One region of the Lentzea kristufekii genome, then DNA from elsewhere that is predicted to be linked to it. Evidence: riboswitches for the same ligand, from Rfam matches in the RefSeq annotation. Region 1 holds a riboswitch; the other holds the start of a gene.

Region 1 (5,011 bases):
TGCTGCTCACCGGTGACGTCGAGCTGGCCGGCCAGGCGGCGTTGCTGGGGGAGCGGGACCTGAGCGCCGAGGTGCTCAAGGTGCCGCACCACGGTTCGCGGTACTCACTGCCCGCGTTCCTCAAGGCCGTGCGGCCTTGGGTGGCGCTGGTGAGCGTCGGCGCGGGCAACAGGTACGGGCACCCGAGTCCGCACGTCATCGACGTCCTGCGGACGGGAGGTGCGTTGGTGTTGCGCACGGACAAGGACGGCGACCTGGCGGTGTTGCCGGGAAACCGAATCGTACGAAGGAGACGAGATGGTCTGGGTCAGGTTGTTCAACGCGCGTTACCCGATTCCCGGCGGCACGCCGGGCCTCGCGTGGGCGCTGTGGCAGACGAACTACACGGCGACGCCGTGGCCGCACGACGAGGTGAAACCCGATTTCGGTTACTACATCTGCGAAACGCTCGAAGACGGCACCCGCGCCATCACGCACAAGGCGGCGACCACGCACGTGCTGCCGCCGACGAAGGCGGCGACACCGGAGGAGGCGTACGACCTCGTCGCGGAGCACGTGTTCGACGACGCTCTGCGGGTCGCGCCGGACGTCTGGCACGACTACCACTACAACGCGCTCAAGGCGGAAGCCCCGTGGCCGCAACGGATCGTGGCGTGGCGCGCGACCGTGGAGCCGGTCGGGCCGCACGTGGTGGACGGCCTGCAACGGTTTCCGCGCACGGGCTGGCTCAAGACGGACGCGATCTCCCTGTGAGCCCCGGAGGCCAGGGATCAGACGTGAAACGGCTCGGAGACGCGAGCGCGTCTCCGAGCCGGGAGAGGGGATGATCGGCGGTGATTAACCCAGTGCCTTGATGACGGCCTCGGCCGACGGCGGGACCGTCGCGCGCGGGCCGACCGTGTCGCCGAGCGCGTCGAGGGTCTTGAGGCCGTCGCCGGTGATCAGCAGCACGGTCTCGGCGTCGGGGTCGAGCTGGCCCGACTCGAAGAGCTTCTTCGCCGTCGCGACGGTCACGCCGCCGGCGGTCTCGGCGAAGATGCCCTCGGTGCGGGCGAGCAGCTTGATGCCCTCGACGACCTCTTCGTCGGTGACGTCGTCGATGGCGCCGTTGGTGCGGCGCACCGCGTCGAGCACGTACGGGCCGTCTGCCGGGGCGCCGATCGCCAGCGAGCGGGCGATCGTGTCCGGGCGGACCGGGCGGATGACGTCGTGGCCCGCCTTGAACGCGGCGGAGATCGGCGAGCAGCCGGTGGCCTGCGCGCCGAACACCTTGTACGGCGTGGCTTCGACGAGGTCGAGCTGGCCGAGTTCGCGGAACGCCTTGTCGACCTTGGTGAGCTGCGAGCCGGAGGCGATCGGCACGACGATCTGGTCGGGCAGGCGCCAGCCGAGCTGCTCGGCGACCTCGTAGCCGAGCGTCTTCGAGCCTTCCGCGTAGTACGGGCGGACGTTGACGTTCACGAACGCCCAGTCCTCGTTCTCCGCGGCGAGTTCCTGGGCGAGGCGGTTCACGTCGTCGTAGTTGCCGTCGACGGCGATCAGGGCGCCTTCGTAGACGGCGCTCATGAGGATCTTGGCGCGCTCGAGGTTGGAGGGAACGAGAACGACGGACTTCCAGCCCGCACGGGCGGCGGCCGCGGCGACGGCGTTCGCCAGGTTGCCGGTGGACGGGCAGGCCAGCACCTTGAAGCCGAGCTCGCGGGCGGCGGCGAGCGCGACGCCGACGACGCGGTCCTTGAACGAGTGCGTGGGGTTGCCGGTGTCGTCCTTCACCCAGATCTTGCGGACGCCCAGGGCCTTGGCGAGGTTGTGGGCCTCGACCAGGCGGGTGCCGCCGGGATCGGTGTTCGGGTGCTGTTCCACAGTGGACGGAACGGGGAGGAGGCCGCGGTAGCGCCAGATCGACCTGGGGCCGGCCTCGATGTCCTCGCGCCGGATCTTCCCGAAGTCGTAGGCCACTTCCAGCGGCCCGAAACACTCGAGACAGGCGTACTCAGGAGCGAGAGGGGTTTCGTTCCCACATTCCCGGCACAGCAGTGCCCGGGCAGGGCCGAGGTCGAACTTCGTGCTCGTGGGCACAGTGACAGCAGTCATCGCGAGGTATCTCCTCATCTTTCCCGCGAAATCGAACGGGTCGGAATTGGCACCGTGATCGTCTGCGCGGTGCTGAGCACATGGCTCTGCACATGGCGCTGACGCCGGTTGCCGGGGCTTCTTCGGGCCGTTCCCTCTGCCCCTCTGGATGAGCGGTGTTCAGTTGTGGCCACCAACGTACGGCAACAGTCCGTTGCGCATCCACAGACGTCCACGATCCGGGACGTGGGAAGATGCGGAGCGTGAGCGCACCGGAGTCACTGCACCTCATCGTCGGCGAGGAGGAGTTGCTGGTCGAACGTGCTGTTCGGGCGGCTCTCGAGGCCGCACGAGAGGTCGATCCGACCGCCGACCTGACCCGCGTCCAGGTGACTGATCTCACGCCTCCCGAGCTGGCCGAACTGGTGAGTCCGTCGCTGTTCGCGGAGGGTCGCGTGATCGTCCTGCAGAACGGGCAGGACATCAGCAAGGAGGTCGCCGACATGGTGCTCTCCTACGTCAAGGCGCCCGCGGACGGCGTCACGCTCGTCGTCCTGCACACGGGCGGTGGCCGCAGCAAGGCCGCCAAGGACCTGCCCGGACAGCTGAAGAAGGCCGGCGCCGCGGTCACGGAGTGCGGCAAGGTCGCCAAGCAGGCCGAGCGCGAGGCGTTCGTGCGCAACGAGGTGCGGCGTGCGGGCGGCAAGATCGACTCCGAAGCCGTCGCCACGCTCATCGACGCCGTCGGCACGAACCTGCGCGAGCTCGCCGCGGCCTCGTCGCAGCTCGTCTCCGACACCGACGGCAAGGTGACGGTCGAGGAGATCCGCCGCTACCACCAGGGCAAGGCCGAGGTGACGGGGTTCGCCGTCGCGGAGAAGGCAGTGGTCGGTGACAGGGCGGGCGCCATGGAGGCGTTGCGCTGGGCCATGCAGCTCGGCGTGCCGCACGTGCTGGTCGCGGACGCGCTGGCGGACGCGGTGCGCACGGTCGCGCGGGTGTCCGCGGTGGGCCGCGCCGACCCGTTCAGCCTGGCCGGGCCACTCGGCATGCCGCCGTGGAAGATCAAGAAGGCGCAGGCCCAGTCCCGCGGCTGGGACCAGTCGGGTCTCGCCGACGCCATGCAGGTGGTCGCGGGGCTCAACGCCGACGTGAAGGGCGTGGCGGCCGACGCCGACTACGCGCTGGAGCGTGCCGTGCTCCGGATCGTGGCCGCGCACAGCCGCCGCTGACCTGCCGCCGGATCACTCCCGGCGCGGGATCCCGATCAGGTACTGGGCTTCCGTGAAGCCGGGTTCGACGCCGATCGTCCACTCGAACGACTCGGTGCCGTCCAGGCCGTCGACGATCCGCCGCAGTTCCGCGCGCCCGTACATGCGCAGGAACGACACGACGCTGTCGAAGAACATCATGAACGGCAGCACCGGCACGACGTAGGTCAGCGCCAGCCGCAGCAGGTACCGCGGCAGGGGGTTGCGCTGGAACGGTGCCGCGAGCAGCACGGCCAGCGTGAGGAAGAACGGGAAGACGAGCACGTAGAGCCACGACCGCTTGGTGTCCACGACGACCATGGGCTGCCGGGTGTCGACGGCGTTCTGCAGCATGCGCGAGGCCAGCGCGGGCGGGAAGTGGTGGAAGGCGCCGTAGATCGTCCGCGTCCCATCCAGCCGGCAGTCCGTGGCGTCGACGGACGTGGGCACGTGGTCCACCGAGCAGCACGGGTCGGGCAGCCGCCGCCGGTTCCGGGCGGCGGCGCGCTCGAACGCGGGCACGTTCGGCACCAGGTCCGTCAGCGTGACCTGGGTGTGGACGCCCTGCGCGTGCAGCCGCCGCTGTATCAGCGGTACCGGCCCGCCCGAACCCGCGCAGAGATCGACGATCCGGTGGTCCGCGCCCGACCGCAACGCCAGCGCCAGCGGCCGTGAGTACTCGCGCGCGGCGTCCGTCAGCCGGTAGATCGTCATGATCGACTCGGTGTGCAGGGTCCGCAGCACGGGCGGGGTGCCGTCGAGGTCGTGCAGCTCGAAGAAGTCGATCCGCGCAAGCGATTCCATGGAGCTACGCCTACCGTGCCCGAGGCCACATGCGAAAGGGCTCCACCTCCCGGAGGAGGTGGAGCCCTTTGCAGAAGCTCGAAGCGCTACGAGCGAGATCAGCCCTCGAGGGAGTTCGCGCGCAGGGCCATCGCCGACTTCTTGTTGGCGGCCTGGTTGGCGTGGATGACGCCCTTGGTGGCGGCCTTGTCGAGCTTGCGGGACGCGTCCTGCAGCAGCTCCAGGGCCTTCGCCTTGTCACCGGCCTCGGCAGCCTCGCGGAACTTGCGGATGGCCGTCTTCAGGGACGACTTGACCGACTTGTTGCGAAGGCGAGCCTTCTCGTTGGTCTTGATCCGCTTGAGCTGGGACTTGATGTTCGCCATGCGACATCACCCTTCTTGTCGAAACCGGAGTTCGTGACGCGCTATGTCGGCACCGGCCACAAGGGCCAGGTCTCCTCCACGGCGGAGAGCCGCGCGTTCACGACGACGAAGGATATCAGGCCAGCTCAGCGCACCGTGAAGGTGGCCTTCTCGGCACCGACCACCGCCTCGTAGCCACCGCGGGCGACCTCACGGCGCCCGTCACCGTCGACGTCGCCGACGGTCAGGGCCAGCTGCGAGAGCTTGAACGACACCTCGACCTGCTTCGACTGCCCCGCAGCGAGTTCCACGCGGGTGAAGCCCACCAGCCGGGCGTCCGGGGTCAGCACCGGTGAGGCCGGCTGGCGCACGTAGACCGGCACCACCGCGGTGCCCGCACGCGTACCGGTGTTCGCCACCGTGAACTTCACCACGCCGTCACGACGATCGACGGACACCGTGGTCCCCGAGGTCGTGAACGACGTGTACGACAATCCGTGCCCGAACGCGTAGAGCGGGTCGTACTTCGCACCCGCCGAA
Region 2 (5,011 bases), on a different contig from region 1:
TTCTTGCAGAACCTGCTGAAACTACCAGGAGCGGCTACTTCGACTCCTGCAGACCGTCCTGCTCCACGAGCGGCTCGGCGTTCTTGTGGACGGTGCCGTCGTAGTCGTGCTGCAGCAGCGCCAGAACGATGATCGTCACACCACCGCCGACGATCGCCATGTCGGCGACGTTGAACACCGGCCACACCTGGCCGTACGGGTCGAACAGCGACAGGAAGTCGACCACGTGGCCGCGCATCGGGCCCGGCTCGCGGAAGAGCCGGTCGGCGAGGTTGCCGACGGCACCACCCAGCACCAGGCCGAGGCCGACGGCCCAGCCCTGCGAGCGGAGGTTGCGCGAGATCCAGACGATGAACCCGGCGACGCCGAACGCGATCAGCGCGAGGATCCACGTCATGCTCTCCGCCATGCCGAACGCGGCGCCGGGGTTGCGGACGAACGTCAGGTAGAGCACGCCACCGAACAGCTTGATCGGATCGGCGCCCTCGAGGAACGCGACGGACACGACCTTGGTGAGCACGTCGAGGGCCAGCACGCCGGCCGCCAGGATCGCGAGGATCTTCGTCCTCGGTTCCGGCAGCGAACCGGAGATCGAACCGGCGATGGAGAACTCGTCGTCGTCCTCCGCCTTCGCGGGGGACTCCGCGGGTTTCTCCCCCGCGTCCGGCTCCTCGACCACGATCGCGGGCGTCGCGACCGTCTCCGGGTCGCTGACCTGCGCTTCCGCCGGCTTGTCAGCGACCTCCCCGGAGGCTTTCTCCTCGGCCTTGGACTCGTCACTCACCAGGTCATTGTCCACTACAGGGACTACGCGAGGAACGGCGGCAGGGTTCGGTTGTCGTCCTGCGGCACCCAGCGGCCGTCGCGCTGCTCGTAGGTCCACTTCGGACCCTCGGTGACCAGGGTGCGCAGCGCGGCGATCAGACGATCGACGTGCTCGGCCGTCGTGCCGAGTCCGATCGACGCGCGCACGGCACGTTCCTCGTGCGATCCGGCCTGCTTGACCAGACGCCCCACGATCACGTGCGCGCAGAACGCTCCGTCGCGCACACCGATGCCGTACTCGGCGGACAGCGCCGCCGCGAGGAAGCCCGCGTCGAAGCCCGAGATCGTGAAGCTCACGACGCCGACCTTGTCCGCGTCGGCCAGGATCGCCAGCTCGCGGAAGCCGGGGATGGTGCGCAGGCCGTTCTGCAGGCGGGTCAGCAGTTCCTGCTCGTGCGCGACGGTCTGCTCCCAGTGCCGCGACAGGATCTCGCAGGCCGCGGCCAGCGCGTGCACGCCGACGACGTTCGGGCTGCCGGCCTCGTGCCGCTCGGGCACCGCGGACCAGGCCACGCCGAGGCGGTCGCCGTGGTCGGTCACCTTCGACGTGGCACCGCCACCGACCAGGTACGGCTGGGCCTGCTGCAGCCAGTCCGCGCGGCCGACCAGCACACCCGCGCCGAACGGCGCGTAGATCTTGTGTCCGGAGAACGCGATGTAGTCGACGCCCAGCTCACGGGCGTTGATCGGACGGTGCGGGGCGAGCTGCGCGGCGTCGAGCGCGATGCGCGCGCCGTGGCGGCGGGCGACCTTCGCGAGCTCGGCGACCGGCCACAGCTCCCCCGTGACGTTGGACGCCCCGGTGACGATCACGAGCCGAGGGCCGACCGGGGCGGCGGCCAAAGCCCGGTCCAGTGCAACCACTGCAGCACCGGACGAAGACGGAGCGGGAACACGCTGAACGTTCGGACCGCGCCACGGCAGCAGCGCCGCGTGGTGCTCGCTGTCGAACAGCACGACGGCGGTGTTCTTGGGAACGCTGCGCGCCAACAGGTTCAGCGAATCCGTGGTGTTGCGCGTGAAGACGACGGCGTCGGAGGAGTGCGCCCCGACGAACCTGCGGATGCGGTCGCGGGCCTGCTCGTAGACGCGGGTCGAGACCTGCGAGGCGAACCCGGCGCCGCGGTGCACGCTGGCGTACCAGGGCAGCAGCTCGTCGACGGCGTCGCGGACCTCCTGCAGACAGGGCGCCGATGCCGCGTGATCGAGGTTGGCGTAGGTGACGCGCTCTCCGGTGACCAGGGGAACACGCAGGTCGGCGCCGACGACAGCCGGAACGGAAGTGGTGGTTCCAGGGGTGATCGCGAGCGTCATCGAGCTGCCTCCGAGGCCAGGGGCCCCGCCCAGCGAAGGCCCGCGCTTGACCGGCGCCCCACGCGCCGGACCAGGTCCTCACCAAGGGCACCCCACCGCGGTTGGAGGGTTGCCGGCCAGCAAGCTTGGGCTTGACGCTGGCTCTCATGACCTGCCGACGACGTTAGCGGAGGGTGACACTCCCGTCGACACCCGATTCACATGCTGAGAAGCCTCGGAGACCGACTAGTAGAGCGTCGCGGCTTAGCTGTGCTGCGTTGAGTCGCGCACGGGGCTGGGCGGCCTGGTCGGTCGTTACCGAAGCCCGGATGGTCGCGCGCTCACGCACGTCGCCGCCGAGTTGGCGGCAGAAAACTGCCGGCGCAAACGTTTGCTGATCACCCCAACTACCGCCAACCGCGCAGGTGACAGCCATGAGAGCGCGATCTTCATGATCGAAAATCAGCAACCTGCCGCCATCGCTATCCCAAGAGATAGCCGCGACGCTCTACTAGTCGCCGGTCTCGCCCTTCCACCTGGCGTAGCGGCCGGCCCTGTCGACGGCACGTACGCGCCGCTCAGCAGCGTCACGCACCTCTTCGGTGGTGACGATGAGCAACTGGTCGTCCGTCTGCAGCCTGGTCGTCGGTTGTGGCGTGAAACTCTTCCCCGAGCGCACCACGAGGCTGACCGTGGCTCCGGTCGGCAGCCGCAGTTCGGACATGTAGACGCCGTGCAGCTTCGACCCGCGCTGGATGTGCACCTGCAGCAGTTCGGCCCCGAGCTCGTCGAGCGGCGAGGCGTCGACCTGGACCTCCTGCGCCTCCCCCGCCTTCACCAGCCCGAGCCGCCGCGCGAGGAACGGCAGCGTCGTGCCCTGCACCACCGTCAGCACGATGACCAGCAGGAACACCACGTCGACCAGCTCGCGGGCACCCTCGACGCCCTGGATCAGCGGGATCAGCGCGAACACGATCGGCACCGCGCCGCGCAGCCCCGACCAGGAGAGGAACGCCTGTTCCCGCCAGGGCACCTTGAACGGCAGCGAGGCGAGGACCACCGACAGCGGCCGGGCCACGAACGTCAGCACCACGCCCGCGACCAGCGCGGGGAACAGCACGTCGAGCAGGCGCGACGGCGAGGCGTAGAGGCCGAGCAGCACGAAGAGCCCGATCTGGGCGAGCCAGCCGAGGCCCTCGGCGAACGAGAGGGTGTCGGCGCGGTGCGGCAGGCGGGCGTTGCCGAGGACCAGCGCGGCGACGTACGTGGCGAGGAATCCGGAGGCGTGCAGGAGGTCGCCGGCCGTGTAGGCCATGACGCACACCGCCACCGTGGCGAGCGGGTACAGACCGGTGGAGGGCAGCGCCGCGCGTCTGAGCCCGGCCCCGCCGAGGTACCCGAGGGCCACGCCGATGAGCGCCCCCGCGCCCAGTTCGTAGATCACCAGCAGTGGCGCGGTCCAGGAGATCTGGTCCGAGGAGGCCAGCAGCACCACGGCGATGTAGACCGGCGCGTCGTTGAGGCCGGACTCCAGTTCTAGTGCGCCCGTGAGCCGTGCGCCGACGCCTAATGAGCGCAGGACGCTGAAGACGGCGGCGGCGTCGGTGGACGACAGGACCGCGCCCCACAGCAACGCCATCCGCCAGTCGAGGCCCAGCAGGAAGTGCAACGCCGTTCCGGTCACCGCCACGCTCACCGCGACGGCCACTGTGGACAGTGCGACGCCCAGCCGCAGGGAGGACCTCACCGCGCTCCAGCGGGTGGTGATGCCGCCCTCGGTCAGGATCAGCACCAGCGCCGCGATGCCGAGGGACTGGGTGAGGTCGGCGTCGTCGAACCTGATGCCGACGACGGACTCGCCGAGGACCACGCCGATGCCCAGGTACAGCAGGAGTGAGGGCAGGCCGAGGCGAGTCGACACCCGCACCGCGATCACGGAGATCAGCAGTACGGCAGCGCCGATGCCCAGAACGACCGTGACGTCACCCACCTGGACCATTCTGGTTGATCACCACCGATTCCGACGAATCCGACTATCGCCTCTACCGGGCTCATGCACGGAGGAGCATGTTGATCAGTGGCTCAATCCCTAACCCTGCACGGAGTTGAACCATGAGGATCCTGATCGCGCTGGCGGCCGCCTTGATGGTGACCGGAGCGACCACTGCGCAAGCGGCGGCACCCGCGGCTCTCGCCGCACCGAACATCAACGTCGCGAACGTCCAAGCACACCTCAACCAGTTCCAGTCGATCTCCAACGCCAACGGCGGCAACCGCGCACACGGACGACCGGGGTACCTGGCCTCGATCAACTGGGTGAAGAGCAAGCTCGACGCGGCCGGCTTCGCGACGCGCGTGCAGTCGTTCACCTACAACGGCGCCACCGGCTACAACCTGATCGCGGACTACCCCGGCGGCGACCTGAACAACGTCGTCATGCTGGGCGGCCACCTCGACAGCGTCACGGCGGGCCCCGGCATCAACGACAACGGCACGGGCTCCGCGTCGATCCTGGAGGTCGCCCTCCAGATGACGGCCACCGGCTTCCGGCCGACCAAGCACGTGCGGTTCGGCTGGTGGGGCGCGGAGGAACTCGGGCTGCGCGGCTCGACGTTCTACGTGAACTCCCTGTCCACGACCGAGCGGTCGAAGATCAAGTCGTACCTGAACTTCGACATGACCGGCTCGCCGAACCCCGGCTACTTCGTCTACAGCGCCTCCGGTCAGCCCTCCGGTTCGCTGGCGCTGCAGCAGTCGTTGCAGGCGGGCTTCCAGTCGAAGGGCGTCGCGACCGAGCTGACCAGCGTCGGCGGCCGCTCCGACCACGCGGCGTTCGCCCGCTCGGGCATCCCGGTCGGCGGCACCTTCACCGGCGCCGAGGGCATCAAGACCT

What was found. Region 1 has a riboswitch for S-adenosylmethionine ahead of thrC (threonine synthase). Riboswitches for the same ligand answer to the same signal wherever they lie in the genome.
Region 2: it holds a riboswitch for S-adenosylmethionine, as region 1 does, so the genes downstream of both, SK571_RS01760 (aminotransferase class V-fold PLP-dependent enzyme) here and thrC (threonine synthase) in region 1, are expected to answer to the same signal.

What each region holds. Positions count from the first base shown of each region.
Region 1 covers NZ_JAXAVV010000013.1:246,467-251,477, forward strand. The annotation lists gene SK571_RS26750 (DNA internalization-related competence protein ComEC/Rec2) at 1-827, shown strand, start outside; gene thrC (threonine synthase) at 838-2,094, opposite strand; SAM riboswitch class I at 2,106-2,249, opposite strand; gene holA (DNA polymerase III subunit delta) at 2,328-3,305, shown strand; gene SK571_RS26765 (hypothetical protein) at 3,318-4,127, opposite strand; gene rpsT (30S ribosomal protein S20) at 4,226-4,492, opposite strand; gene SK571_RS26775 (glycoside hydrolase family 3 N-terminal domain-containing protein) at 4,618-5,011, opposite strand, start outside.
Region 2 covers NZ_JAXAVV010000001.1:355,179-360,189, forward strand. The annotation lists gene lspA (signal peptidase II) at 35-784, opposite strand; gene SK571_RS01760 (aminotransferase class V-fold PLP-dependent enzyme) at 808-2,139, opposite strand; SAM riboswitch class IV at 2,177-2,291, opposite strand; gene SK571_RS01765 (potassium/proton antiporter) at 2,630-4,108, opposite strand; gene SK571_RS01770 (M28 family metallopeptidase) at 4,231-5,011, shown strand, end outside.